4 regions of the Streptomyces sp. NPDC020299 genome follow, and region 2 is predicted to be linked to each of the others. Evidence: riboswitches for the same ligand, from Rfam matches in the RefSeq annotation. Region 2 holds a riboswitch; each other region holds the start of a gene.

The links. Region 2 has a riboswitch for cyclic di-AMP ahead of ACH45E_RS07900 (M23 family metallopeptidase). Riboswitches for the same ligand answer to the same signal wherever they lie in the genome.
Positions count from the first base shown of each region.
Region 1: it holds a riboswitch for cyclic di-AMP, as region 2 does, so the genes downstream of both, ACH45E_RS20580 (transglycosylase family protein) here and ACH45E_RS07900 (M23 family metallopeptidase) in region 2, are expected to answer to the same signal.
Region 3: it holds a riboswitch for cyclic di-AMP, as region 2 does, so the genes downstream of both, ACH45E_RS24760 (M23 family metallopeptidase) here and ACH45E_RS07900 (M23 family metallopeptidase) in region 2, are expected to answer to the same signal.
Region 4: it holds a riboswitch for cyclic di-AMP, as region 2 does, so the genes downstream of both, ACH45E_RS27420 (LysM peptidoglycan-binding domain-containing M23 family metallopeptidase) here and ACH45E_RS07900 (M23 family metallopeptidase) in region 2, are expected to answer to the same signal.

Region 1 covers NZ_JBIRWL010000007.1:344,793-347,712, reverse strand. The annotation lists gene eno (phosphopyruvate hydratase) at 1-558, opposite strand, end outside; gene ACH45E_RS20580 (transglycosylase family protein) at 879-1,583, opposite strand; cyclic di-AMP (ydaO/yuaA leader) riboswitch at 1,588-1,772, opposite strand; gene ACH45E_RS20575 (transglycosylase family protein) at 1,955-2,920, opposite strand, start outside.
Region 2 covers NZ_JBIRWL010000003.1:21,320-24,239, reverse strand. The annotation lists gene ACH45E_RS07910 (dihydrofolate reductase family protein) at 1-1,103, shown strand, start outside; tRNA gene ACH45E_RS07905 (tRNA-Met) at 1,174-1,247, shown strand; cyclic di-AMP (ydaO/yuaA leader) riboswitch at 1,477-1,639, shown strand; gene ACH45E_RS07900 (M23 family metallopeptidase) at 1,650-2,681, shown strand; gene ACH45E_RS07895 (aldo/keto reductase) at 2,784-2,920, shown strand, end outside.
Region 3 covers NZ_JBIRWL010000010.1:19,493-22,412, forward strand. The annotation lists gene ACH45E_RS24755 (pitrilysin family protein) at 1-1,041, shown strand, start outside; cyclic di-AMP (ydaO/yuaA leader) riboswitch at 1,289-1,450, shown strand; gene ACH45E_RS24760 (M23 family metallopeptidase) at 1,464-2,234, shown strand; gene ACH45E_RS24765 (GntR family transcriptional regulator) at 2,431-2,920, shown strand, end outside.
Region 4 covers NZ_JBIRWL010000011.1:189,975-192,894, reverse strand. The annotation lists gene ACH45E_RS27425 (SGNH/GDSL hydrolase family protein) at 1-655, opposite strand, end outside; gene ACH45E_RS27420 (LysM peptidoglycan-binding domain-containing M23 family metallopeptidase) at 856-1,779, opposite strand; cyclic di-AMP (ydaO/yuaA leader) riboswitch at 1,784-1,943, opposite strand; gene ACH45E_RS27415 (alpha-galactosidase) at 2,250-2,920, opposite strand, start outside.

The DNA.
Region 1 (2,920 bases), on a different contig from region 2:
CTCGGCACCCCAGCGCAGCGCCTCGGAGAAGGACTCCGCGCCGATCGGGGCGATCATGAACTCCTGGATGTCCACGTTGGAGTCGGCGTGCGAGCCGCCGTTCAGGATGTTCATCATCGGCACCGGCAGCAGGTGCGCGTTCGGGCCGCCCAGGTAGCGGAAGAGGGGGAGGTCGCTGGCCTCGGAGGCGGCGTGGGCCACGGCGAGCGAGACGCCGAGGATGGCGTTGGCGCCGAGGGAGCCCTTGTTGTCGGTGGCGTCCAGGTCGAACATCGCCTGGTCGATCAGGCGCTGCTCGGTGGCGTCGTAGCCGACCAGCTCCGGGCCGATCTGCTCGATGACGGCGAGGACGGCCTTCTCGACGCCCTTGCCCAGGTAGCGGTTGGGGTCACCGTCGCGGAGCTCGATGGCCTCGAAGGCGCCCGTGGAGGCGCCGGACGGGACGGCGGCACGACCCGTGCTGCCGTCGTCGAGGCCGACCTCGACCTCGACCGTGGGATTGCCTCGGGAGTCCAGGATTTCCCGGGCTACGACGACGTCGATGGACGGCACGAGCATCTCCTTCTTGGATGTGACGCTGAAAGTGCGGGGCTGGTGTGCCTTGCGACTAGAGCCTAACCGTCCCGGGGCCATCGGCAGCCGACCGACCGCCTCGTGGACATGGCGACGGTACACATTGTTCCCCGTCGGAACAAAGGGCCGGAAGGGAAGAACCGGGGAAAAGACCGGGGAAAAGAAAAGACCCCGCCCCGGCGCGTACGGGGGAACACGCGCCGGAGCGGGGAGCCCCGTGGGGGACGGGGGGCGTGACCCTCACGGGGCCTCCATCATGGAGACCGCCGATATGAGGGCGCTGTGGTTCTGCTACCAGCCAGGTGTCACTTCAGGTGCAGCTGCTGGCCCGGGTAGATGACGTTGGCGTCGTCGATGATGTCCTTGTTCAGCTGGAACAGCTTCTGCCAGCCGCCGGCGACGTGGTGCTTCTCGGCGATCGAGCTGAGGGTGTCACCCTTGACGACCTTGTACTCGCCGTCGCCCTTCTCGACCTTCTTGCCGGTCGGGGTGGTGACGGTCTTCTTGGTGACGGTCTTCTCGGGGGCCTGGCGCTCCGTGGAGCGGTTGGCGGCCTGCTCGTCGGTCGAGCGGGTGCCGGCGCCGTTCGACGAGGAGCCGGCGGAGCTCGACGAGCTGCTGCTCGAACCGCTGTAGGTGGCGCCGGACAGACCCTTGCCGCAGACCGGCCAGGCACCCTTGCCCTGCGCGGCGAGGACCTTCTCGGCGACGGAGATCTGCTGGGACTTGGAGGCCTGGTTGGCCTGGGAGGCGTACTGCGTGCCGCCGTACGCGGCCCAGGTGGAGGCGGAGAACTGCAGACCGCCGTAGTAGCCGTTACCGGTGTTGATGGACCAGTTGCCGCCGGACTCGCACTGGGCGACCGCGTCCCACTCGGAGGCGGTGGCAGCGGAGGCGTTGCCGGCCGCCATCAGCGGGGCGGCGACGGCGGCACCGGTGACACCGGCGACAGCGATGGCGCGAACGGCCTTGGACGGACGACGGTGCTTGCCCTTGCCGGAAAACAGCATGGATCGATCCCCTCACCGACGCCTGCGAGGTGAGCTGTCGGGTTCGGGCCGGTTGAGTTGCCCGGCCGCACCTCGCGTGGTTCTCGTGCGAGGCGCGGCTTCACCCCTAGCCGTCCCCGGCGGTCTCTCGACCTCCGGGCCCGGCGCTTACCTTGGGTCCCCCGCTCCTGCCTACGGCGCTTGACGCGACGACTGTTCCCGGGCAGCCGCTGGCAGGATTCGGCGTTGCGGCGGCCGGGGCCCGCATTGGCGAGCGGTCATGACCGTAGACACGCGATCCGGTGAAATTCAAAGACGATCAGGGCTTCTGAGACTCATCCCACACTTTCACCAAACCGGACATCAAGCCCAAAACAGGGCGTCAACTCCCGCTACTTTGCACCCGTTTCGGCACTGAGTTCCAGGGTCTGACCGGGGGTGATGTTGTTCGGGTCGGTGCCGATGGCGTCCTTGTTGGCGGCGTAGAGCGCCCGCCATCCGCCGTCGAGGTCAAGGGAGTCGGCGATGGAGGCGAGGGTGTCACCGTCGCGCACGGTGTAGTCGCGTGCGGCGTGCCGGCCGGAGGCGCTGTCGGTGTGACTCTTTGTCACACTTTCGTCCGCACTGTCACCCCGATGACGGCCGCTGCTGCTCGCTCCGGTGTCCACAAGACTCCAAGAACCGCCGGTCTGCCATGAATCGTCCGATTCGGCGATCTCAGGGGACGCCGAGGACGAACCGTCGCTCCCCCCGGACTTCCCGGAGCCGGAAGATGCCGACTTGTCCGGCTTGGTGGAATCGTCCACACCCTTGGAGCCGGCGTCGGCACTCGAGCTCGGCGAGGGCGAGGCGTCCGACGAGGAGCCGGAATCGGACGACCCCGAATCCCCGGACGCCTTGGAGTCCTTGGACCCCTTGGAGTCCTTCGAATCGGAGGAACCAGACGAACCGGGTGAATTCGCGGAATTCGACGCGTTGGAGGAGTCGTCGGAGCCGGACGCCCCGGACCCCCCGACACCCGTGTCGACGTCCACCGAAGCGGAGTTCGACGTGAGGCCGGAGAGCAGGGCGCAGGTGGCCCAGTGCTTGGTGCCCTGGTCGTCGAGGATCTTCTCGGCGACCGCGATCTGCTGTGAGCGGCTGGCCTGGTCCGGGCTGGAGGCGTAGTCGAGGCCGCCGTACTTGTCCCAGTCGTCCTGGGACATCTGGAGGCCGCCGTAGTAGCCGTTACCCGTGTCGGCGCTCCACGAGCCGCCGCTCTCGCACTCGGCCACCTTGTCCCACGTGGTCCCGTCGGCCGCGTTGGCGGCGGATGCGCCGAGCAGCGGGATGGCGATGGCGGAGCCGGTCACTCCGGC
Region 2 (2,920 bases):
CCGCCGTCTCCCTCGACGGGTACCTCGACGACACCGGCCCCGACCGGCTGCTGCTGTCCAGCCCGGCCGACTTCGACCGGGTCGACGAGGTACGGGCGTCCGTCGACGCGATCCTGGTCGGCGCCGGCACCATCCGCGCCGACAACCCGAGGCTGCTGGTCAACTCGGCCGAGCGGCGGGCGGCCCGGCTCGCCGCCGGACGGGCGGAGTACCCCCTCAAGGTCACCGTCAGCGGCTCCGGCGACCTGGACCCGGACGCGAACTTCTGGCACACCGGTGGCGAGAAGGTCCTCTACACGACCGGCAAGGGCGCCGAGCGGGCCCGCGCCCTGGGCATCGCGGCCGACGTCGTCCCACTGGGCGAGGATCTCGACTGGCCCGCCCTGCTCGAACACCTGTACGCGGTGCGCGGGGTGCGCCGCCTGATGGTCGAGGGCGGCGGCACCGTCCACACCCAGCTGCTGCGGGAGGGCCTGGCCGACGAGCTGCAGCTCGTCCTGGCCCCCCTTTTCGTGGGCGACCCGCACGCTCCGCGTCTCTTCGGTCCCGGGGGCTACCAGGCCGGGCGGCTGCGGCTGCTGGAGACGCGCCGCATCGAGGACGTCGTCCTGATGCGCTACGAGCCGACCGCGCCCGGCACCGGCCCGGCGGCCGTCGCGGCCGACCGTCACTGGCTGCGGATCGCCTGCGAGCTGGCCGCGCTGTGCCCGCCCTCGGGGACGGCGTTCAGTGTCGGGGCGGTGGTGGTGGCCGCCGACGGTACGGAACTCGCGCGTGGCCACTCACGCGAAGGGGACGATCCCGTGGTCCACGCGGAGGAGGCGGCCCTGGCCAAGATCCGGTCCGGCGACCCCCGGCTGGCCGGCGCCACGGTGTACAGCAGCCTCGAACCGTGCGCCCGGCGGGCCTCCCGGCCGGCGCCGTGTGCCCGGCTGATCCTCGACACGGGGATACGGCGGGTGGTCACGGCCTGGCGGGAGCCGGACACGTTCGTCACCGGCGCCGACGGGAGCGGGCTGCTGGCCGCCGGGGGCGTGGACGTGGTCGTGCTGCCGGAGTACGAGGAGGCGGCGCAGGCACCGAACCGGCACCTGCCGGGCTGAGCCCGGAAGCCCTGGTCGGAAAGGTGTGTGCGAGCAGCCCCGCGGATGACGTACACTGGTGACACAACGACGCGGGGTGGAGCAGCTCGGTAGCTCGCTGGGCTCATAACCCAGAGGTCGCAGGTTCAAATCCTGTCCCCGCTACTGAAGACTCAGGGCCGGAATCCAGTACATGGATTCCGGCCCTGAGTGCTTTCCCGGGCCCCGACCACCTCGAGCCGGACTCAACTCGCCCGATTTTCGCCGGTCATGGCCTAAAAGGTCTCCTGTGAAAACCATAATGATCAAGCCGAACGGCTTGGAAACTGACCGGTAGCTCTATTAACGTTCGATAACGCAGCGCGGTCGTCCCAGCCGTCACCCGCGACGGCTCCGTGCGCACATGCCGAATCCCGCAAGGGAACCGGGGAACCACCACTTGGGGTGAATCACGCGAACACCGTCGTGAACTTGGGTTCACGACCGGTATACGCGCGTAGGAGACCTTCCCGCTCCGAACCCGTCAGCTAACCCGGTAGGCGTTACGGAAGGAAGGAGCACGCCCGCGTGGCGTCCAACCGGCCTGCCCCCACAGCCCCGTTCGTGCCGAGCCAGCGCACCGACACCTTCGGCTACGGCGAGTACCGCACCGACGAGGGCCCCTGGGAGGAGTGGAACCCCACCGAGGAGTCCCTCACCCCGGTACGCGGCCGGCACCGCGTCAGCAAGCAGCGCGGCGGCGGGCTCGCCCGCAGCTCCACCGTCCTGGGCGTCGGCGTGATAGCCGCCGTCGGCGCGGGCGGCATGGCCAGCGCCAACACCGGCAAGCCGCCGGTCCACATCTCCATGCCCGACCTGCCCTCCGTCGGCTCCCTGCTGGGCGACGACGCGGGCGGTGCCAAGGCCACCGCGGCCGGCCTGAGCCACGTCGGCGTGGCCACCGCCGACAGCGACCAGGACAGCCACGACGCCGGCGAGGCCCTGCGCAACCGGATCATGGCGCAGGCCGAACAGCAGAAGAGCCAGGTCGACAACAAGGCGACCGCCGCAGCCGTGGCCGCCGCGGAGAAGCAGTCCACCGCCGCTGCCGCCAAGGCCGAGAAGGAAGCCGCGGCCCAGGCCACCGCCGCCAAGGACAAGGCGGAGGCCGTCGCCAAGAAGCAGGCCGAGGCCGACCGCCTCGCCAAGCTGGCCAAGCAGTACACGCTGCCGACCTCCTCGTACACGATCACCGGCACCTTCGGCCAGCCCGGCGCCATGTGGTCCTCCGGCTACCACACCGGCCTCGACTTCGCGGCGCCGACCGGCACGCTCATCAAGGCCATCCACAGCGGCACGATCACCGAGGCGGGCTGGGCCGGCGCCTACGGCTACCGCACCATCCTCACCCTCGACGACGGCACCGAGCTGTGGTTCTGCCACCAGTCCTCGATCAACGTGAAGGTCGGCCAGAAGGTCGGCACCGGTGAGGTCATCGGCCGTGTCGGCGCCACCGGCAACGTCACCGGCCCGCACGTGCACCTCGAGGTCCACCCCGGCGGGCAGGCCACCGGCATCGACCCGATGGCGTGGCTGCACAGCAAGGGCCTCAACCCCTGACACGTCCTTCCGTTCCCCGGCAGCCCTGACGACACCCCCCGACGTCAGGGCTGCCGGGCGTATGCGGAATGCGCGCCACCGCCGCGGTTGTTGGATCAAGGCATGACCTCTCTTCGCACACTCGGCAGCTCCGACCTCGCGGTCTTCCCGCTCGCCCTCGGCGGCAACGTCTTCGGCTGGACCGCCGACGAGGCGCAGTCCTTCGCCGTCCTGGACGCCTACACGGCCGCCGGCGGCAA
Region 3 (2,920 bases), on a different contig from region 2:
TCCCGCCTGGCCAAGGGGCTCGCGCTGCTGGCCGACGCCCTCAGAGCGCCCGCGTTCGCCGACGGCGAGGTCGAGCGGCTGGTGCGCAACCGCCTCGACGAGATCCCGCACGAGCTGGCCAACCCCTCCCGCCGCGCCGCCAAGGAACTGTCCCGGCAGCTCTTCCCGGCGACCGCCCGCATGTCCCGGCCCCGCCAGGGCACCGAGGACACCGTCGCCAAGATCGACTCGGCGGCCGTCCGCGCCTTCTACGAGCGGCACGTGCGGCCCGCCACCGCCACCGCCGTCGTGGTCGGCGACCTCACCGGCATCGACCTCGACGAGCTGCTCGGCGAGACCCTGGGCGCGTGGAGCGGCTCCGCGGCGCAGCCGCGCCCGGTGCCGCCGGTGACCGCCGACGACACCGGACGCGTCGTCATCGTCGACCGCCCCGGCGCCGTCCAGACCCAGCTGCTCATCGGCCGTGTGGGCGCCGACCGGCACGACCGGGTGTGGCCGGCCCAGGTGCTCGGCACCTACTGCCTCGGCGGCACCCTCACCTCCCGCCTGGACCGCGTCCTGCGCGAGGAGAAGGGCTACACCTACGGCGTCCGCGCGTTCGGTCAGGTCCTCAGGTCCGGCCCCGAGGGCAACGGCGCCTCGATGCTGGCCATCAGCGGCTCCGTGGACACCCCGAACACCGGTCCCGCCCTCCAGGACCTGTGGGCGGTGCTGCGCACGCTCGCCGCGGAGGGGCTCACCGACGCCGAGCGCGACGTGGCCGTGCAGAACCTCGTCGGGGTGGCGCCGCTGAAGTACGAGACGGCAGCGGCCGTGGCGAGCACGCTGGCCGACCAGGTGGAGCAGCACCTGCCCGACGACTTCCAGGCGACGCTGTACCGGCAGCTCGCCGCGAGCGGCACCGTGGAGGCCACCGCGGCGGTCGTCAACGCCTTCCCGGTGGACCGTCTGGTGACGATCCTGGTCGGGGACGCGGCACAGATCAAGGAGCCGGTCGAGGCCCTCGGCATCGGCGAGGTCTCCGTCGTGCCGGCCGAGTAGCCGGAGCGACAGCCGAGCGACAGCGGCACGCGCGCGTGGGGCCCAGGTGACGATGTGTCACCTGGGCCCCACGCCGTTCCCCGGTCCGCTCCCCATGCCTCTGGCCAGATGTCCGAATTGGGGCGGAGGTTGCCTGTCTGCCCTGTGGCGTGCGCTACAAAAACCCTGTTGCGTTTGAGGATTGAAAGTCGCGGCCCTTAGCGTCAAGCAGGCTGTTCGTCAGGCAGTGCGCCGCAACCGCGGCACCGGACAGCGATCGCCGAGTCCCCGTACGGCGCGAGCCAGGGGAGCCGGGGACCCATCGTCCCTTGGGGTGAATCGGACGCCCGCGCACACCGCGAGGGGGCCCGTAGGAGACCTTCCTGCTCCGAACCCGTCAGCTAACCCGGTAGGCGAGAAGGAAGGAAAGGACCAGCCACTTCATGGCGTTCACCCGCGCCACCGGGAAGCACCGCCGTCCCAGCCGGATGCACCGCACCACCGCCCGCGCGGCGGGCGTCGCCGCCCTCGCCACCACCGGTGCCGTCGGCAGCCTGGCCGCCCCGGCGCTCGCCGCCGAGCCCGCGCCGGCGCCCGAGCAGACCGCCCTCACCCCGGTCATCACCATCAGCGAATCGGTCCCCGAGCACATCGACGCCCAGGCCGCCGCCCAGCAGGAGGCCGCCGATCTGAAGGCGGCCGAGGAAGCGGCGCGGAAGAAGGCCGCCGAGCAGGCCCGCGCACAGGCGGAGAAGGCGCGCGAGGCCAAGGCGCGGGCGGCCCGCGCGGCCGAGCGCGAGCGGCTCAACGCGTTCGTGGCACCGATCACCGGGTCCTACGTCTCCACCGGCTACCAGGCCAGCAGCTCCCTGTGGTCCTCCGGCTCGCACACCGGCATCGACTTCCACGCCGCGAGCGGCACCGCGGTCCATGCGGTCGGCTCCGGCACCGTGGTGTCCACCGGCTGGGGCGGGGCGTACGGCAACCAGATCGTGATCAAGATGGCCGACGGCATGTACACCCAGTACGGCCATCTGTCGTCCATCGGCGTCTCGGTGGGCCAGAAGGTCACCCCGGGCCAGCAGATCGGCCTGTCCGGCTCGACCGGCAACACCACCGGGCCGCACCTCCACTTCGAGGCCCGCACCGGCCCCGAGTACGGCTCGGACGTCGACCCCGTCTCCTACCTCCGCAAGCACGGCGTGAACGTCTGACGAAGACCCACCCCCACCCGAAGCCCCGGCCCACGAGCCGGGGCTTTCGTGGTTTTCGAACGCCCAGCCGCCCCTCGCTGTCCAAAAAATATCCATGGATTCCGACCCGCCGTCGGAAATTCCCGCTCATTGCAATAGAGTCACGGAACGGGCGCCCATCGACGGCGTTTCACGGGGATTAAGGCGGAGGTCGGTCATGCGTATTCCGGCGCACTCGGTATGCACGGCGATCCGGGACGACATCGTGGCCGGAGTCCACGAGCGCGGCGGCCGCCTCACGGAGGAACTCCTCGCCCGCCGCTACGGCGTCTCGCGCGTCCCCGTCCGCGAGGCCCTGCGCACCCTGGAGGCCGAGGGGTTCGTGGTGACCCGGCGGCACGCGGGCGCGTGCGTCGCCGAGCCGACCGAGCAGGAGGCCGCGGACCTGCTGGAGATGCGCATGCTGATGGAGCCGCTCGGCGCCGCCCGGGCCGCCCAGCGGCGCACCGAGGCCCATCTCAAGGTGCTGCGCGGCCTGGTACGGCTGGGCCAGGAGCGGGCCCGCAGGGGCAGCAGCGACGACCTGCGCTCCCTGGGCGGCTGGTTCCACGAGACGCTCGCCCAGGCCTGTGGCAGCCACGCCCTGACCTCCGTACTGACCCAGCTGCGGCACAAGATCACCTGGATGTACACGGTGGAGGCGCCCG
Region 4 (2,920 bases), on a different contig from region 2:
GGACGTCGTCGCGGCGGATGTCGAGCGGGCCCCGGGACGGGAGCGGCGGCCAGGGCTGCTCCGGGTCGGCGGGGACCTCCAGGCCGAGCAGCTGGCCGGCCCGCAGGGCCACGCGCGTGTGCCCCTCGGACGAGAGGTGGAGCCGGTCGTGGTCCCAGGCTCGCCGGTCCTGGACCGTCCTCAGGGACCACAGGTCGAGGACGGGACAGCCGTACCGGTCGGCGATGGCCCGCACATGACCGTTGTACGTGGCGATCTTGCCGCGCAGATGCTTGAGCACGGGCACGCCACGCGTGTCGAAGCCGGTCGTCACCATGACCGTGCCCGCGACGGAGGTGAGCTGTGCCACCGCCAGCTCGAAGCGCTCGGCCACCTCGTCGGGGTCGGTGCCGGGGCGGATGATGTCGTTGCCGCCCGCGCAGAAGGACACCAGGTCCGGGGCGAGTTCGACGGCGCGCGGGAGCTGGTCCGCCACGATCTGGTCCAGCAGCTTGCCGCGCACCGCGAGGTTCGCGTACCTGAAGTCGCCCTCGGGCCGCCGGTCCGCGAGGAGGACCGCGAACCGGTCGGCCCAGCCGACGAACGCCCCGTCGGGGCCGGGGTCGCCCACGCCCTCGGTGAAGCTGTCCCCCACCGCCACGTACGACCCGATCACTGCTCTGTTGTCACTCTTCGAATCGTCTGCCACATCGGCCCATGATTCACCTTCCGATGTGACCTACGCGACCGTAATACGGGGTTGACGGACGGTGAGATAAGCCACGGCACCGAAGGGCGCCGGGCGGGAATACGCCCGCGCACACCGAAGACCGGACCCGGGGATCAGGGGTCCGGCCTTCGGTGGTCCAGGGACCGTCAGGCGACGGCGACGCCGTGCGAGCGGAGGTAGCCGACCGGGTCCACGTCCGAGCCGTAGTCCGGCGTGGTGCGGATCTCGAAGTGCAGGTGCGGGCCGGTCACGTTGCCGGTCGCGCCGGAGAGGCCTATCTGCCGGCCCGCGGCCACGGTCTGCCCGGCCGAGACGGAGATCGAGGAGAGGTGGCCGTACTGCGCGTAGTAGCCGTCGGCGAGCCTGATCACGACCTGGTTGCCGTAGGCGCCGCCCCAGCCGGCGGAGACGACCGTGCCCGCGCCCACGGCCTTGACGGAGGTGCCGGTCGGGACGACGAAGTCGACGCCCGTGTGGTAGCCGCTGGACCACATGCCGCCCGGCACGTGGTAGCCGGTGCCGATGGTGCCGCCCGACACCGGGAGGGTGAAGCCGGTGGCGGCGTTCGGCGCCGCGGCGGGCGCCGGCCGGGTCCGCGTGGCCGACCGCGAGGCCGAGGGCGTGGTCGTGTGCGCGGAGGACGAAGTCTTCCTGGAAGCGGAGGACTTGGTGCTCGTGCCGGTACCGGCGGCCTGCTTCCCGAGGGTCAGCTTCAGACCGGGGTGGATCAGCGAGGGATCGCTGCCGACGGCCTCGCGGTTGTCCGCGTAGAGCCGGTGCCAGCCGCCGCGGACGTCGTGCTCGTCGGCTATCTTCGCGAGCCAGTCGCCCGACCGGACCGTGTAGGTGTGCGCGCCCGCATGCGCTGCGGAGGCCTTCCGCTCGGCCACCGGCACGGCCTGGACGGCCTTTTCGGAAACGGAGTCCTTCGCGGTGGCCGCGGTGGCCGCATGGGCGCCGCCGGCCCCCATGAGGGGCAGCGCCAGCGCGGCGCCGCCGGTTCCGGCGACGGCGATGGAGCGGGTGAAACGCCGGTTCTTGGGACGGCGGTGCTTACCCTTCGCGGGCATGGCGAATTCCTCTCCGGCGCCTGCGAGGTGAGCTGTCGGGTTCGGGCTGGAGCTGCCCGGCCGCGCGCGGAGCACGGCTTCACCCCTAGCCGTCCCGGAGACCGGGACAGGCAGTCGTACCTGGTGGGTCCCCCGCTCCTGCCGTGCACGGGTGAGTGTGTCCGGGCTCCGGGCGGCGGCAGGATTCGGCGTTCCGTCCGGATTGGTGGCGAACGTAAGCGAGCGGGACACGAAGGGACAAGCAGATGGTTCCCTCTGTCCGTGTTTCGCTTGATCCGTTACGGGAATTCCCGGTCACCCTCCGTGAATTCCCTTCTCCTTCACCCCTTCAAATCCCAGGAAACTTATGCGGATTACGTGAACATGACGCACAACGGACGGTCACGAATATGACCCTCCTCACCACTCGACCCCCATTACCCCCTATTTCACGGTTAGTTATAACGAAGGACCCAATTCGGGCAGATTACTCAGATGCGTCGCAGCCGGATGACCGCCGCATCGAAGTCGCCGCGCAAACCCGTACGCAGCCCGTGGTGCAGCAGAACGGCACCCCGGTGGATTTCACCCGTTTCGCGGCATTCGTACGACGCCGTGGGGTCGAGGCCGCGCAGCCGCAGCGCGGGGACCGGCTCGCCGTACCGCTGCGCCTGGAGCCAGGCGAGGACGACCGTCTCGCCCCCGAGGACGTACTGCACCGCGCTCAGCCCGCCCTCCGGCGGCCGCAGCCGATGGAGGTCGCCGCGCTGCACGACCGGGCGGATCTTTTTGTAGAGCTCCACCCACTCCCGGGCCTCGGCGAGTTCCCCCTCCGTCCACTCCGAGAGGTCGCCACCGACGCCGAGAACCCCGGCCATGGCACTCACGAAGCGGAACTTCAGGGAGCTGACCCGGTCGTTGAGCTGGGTGTTCGGGCTGTCGGTGACCCAGGCGGCCATGACCCGCGCGGGATGGATCTGGCTGAAGCCGTGCTGGATGGCCAGCCGGTCCAGCGGGTCGGTGTTGTCGGAGGTCCACACCTGGTCCGTACGGCTCATGACGCCGAGGTCGATCCGGCCGCCACCACCCGAGCAGGACTCGAAGGCGACGCCCGGGTGGGCCGCCCGCAGCCGGTCGAGGAGCCCGTAGAAGCCCCGGACGT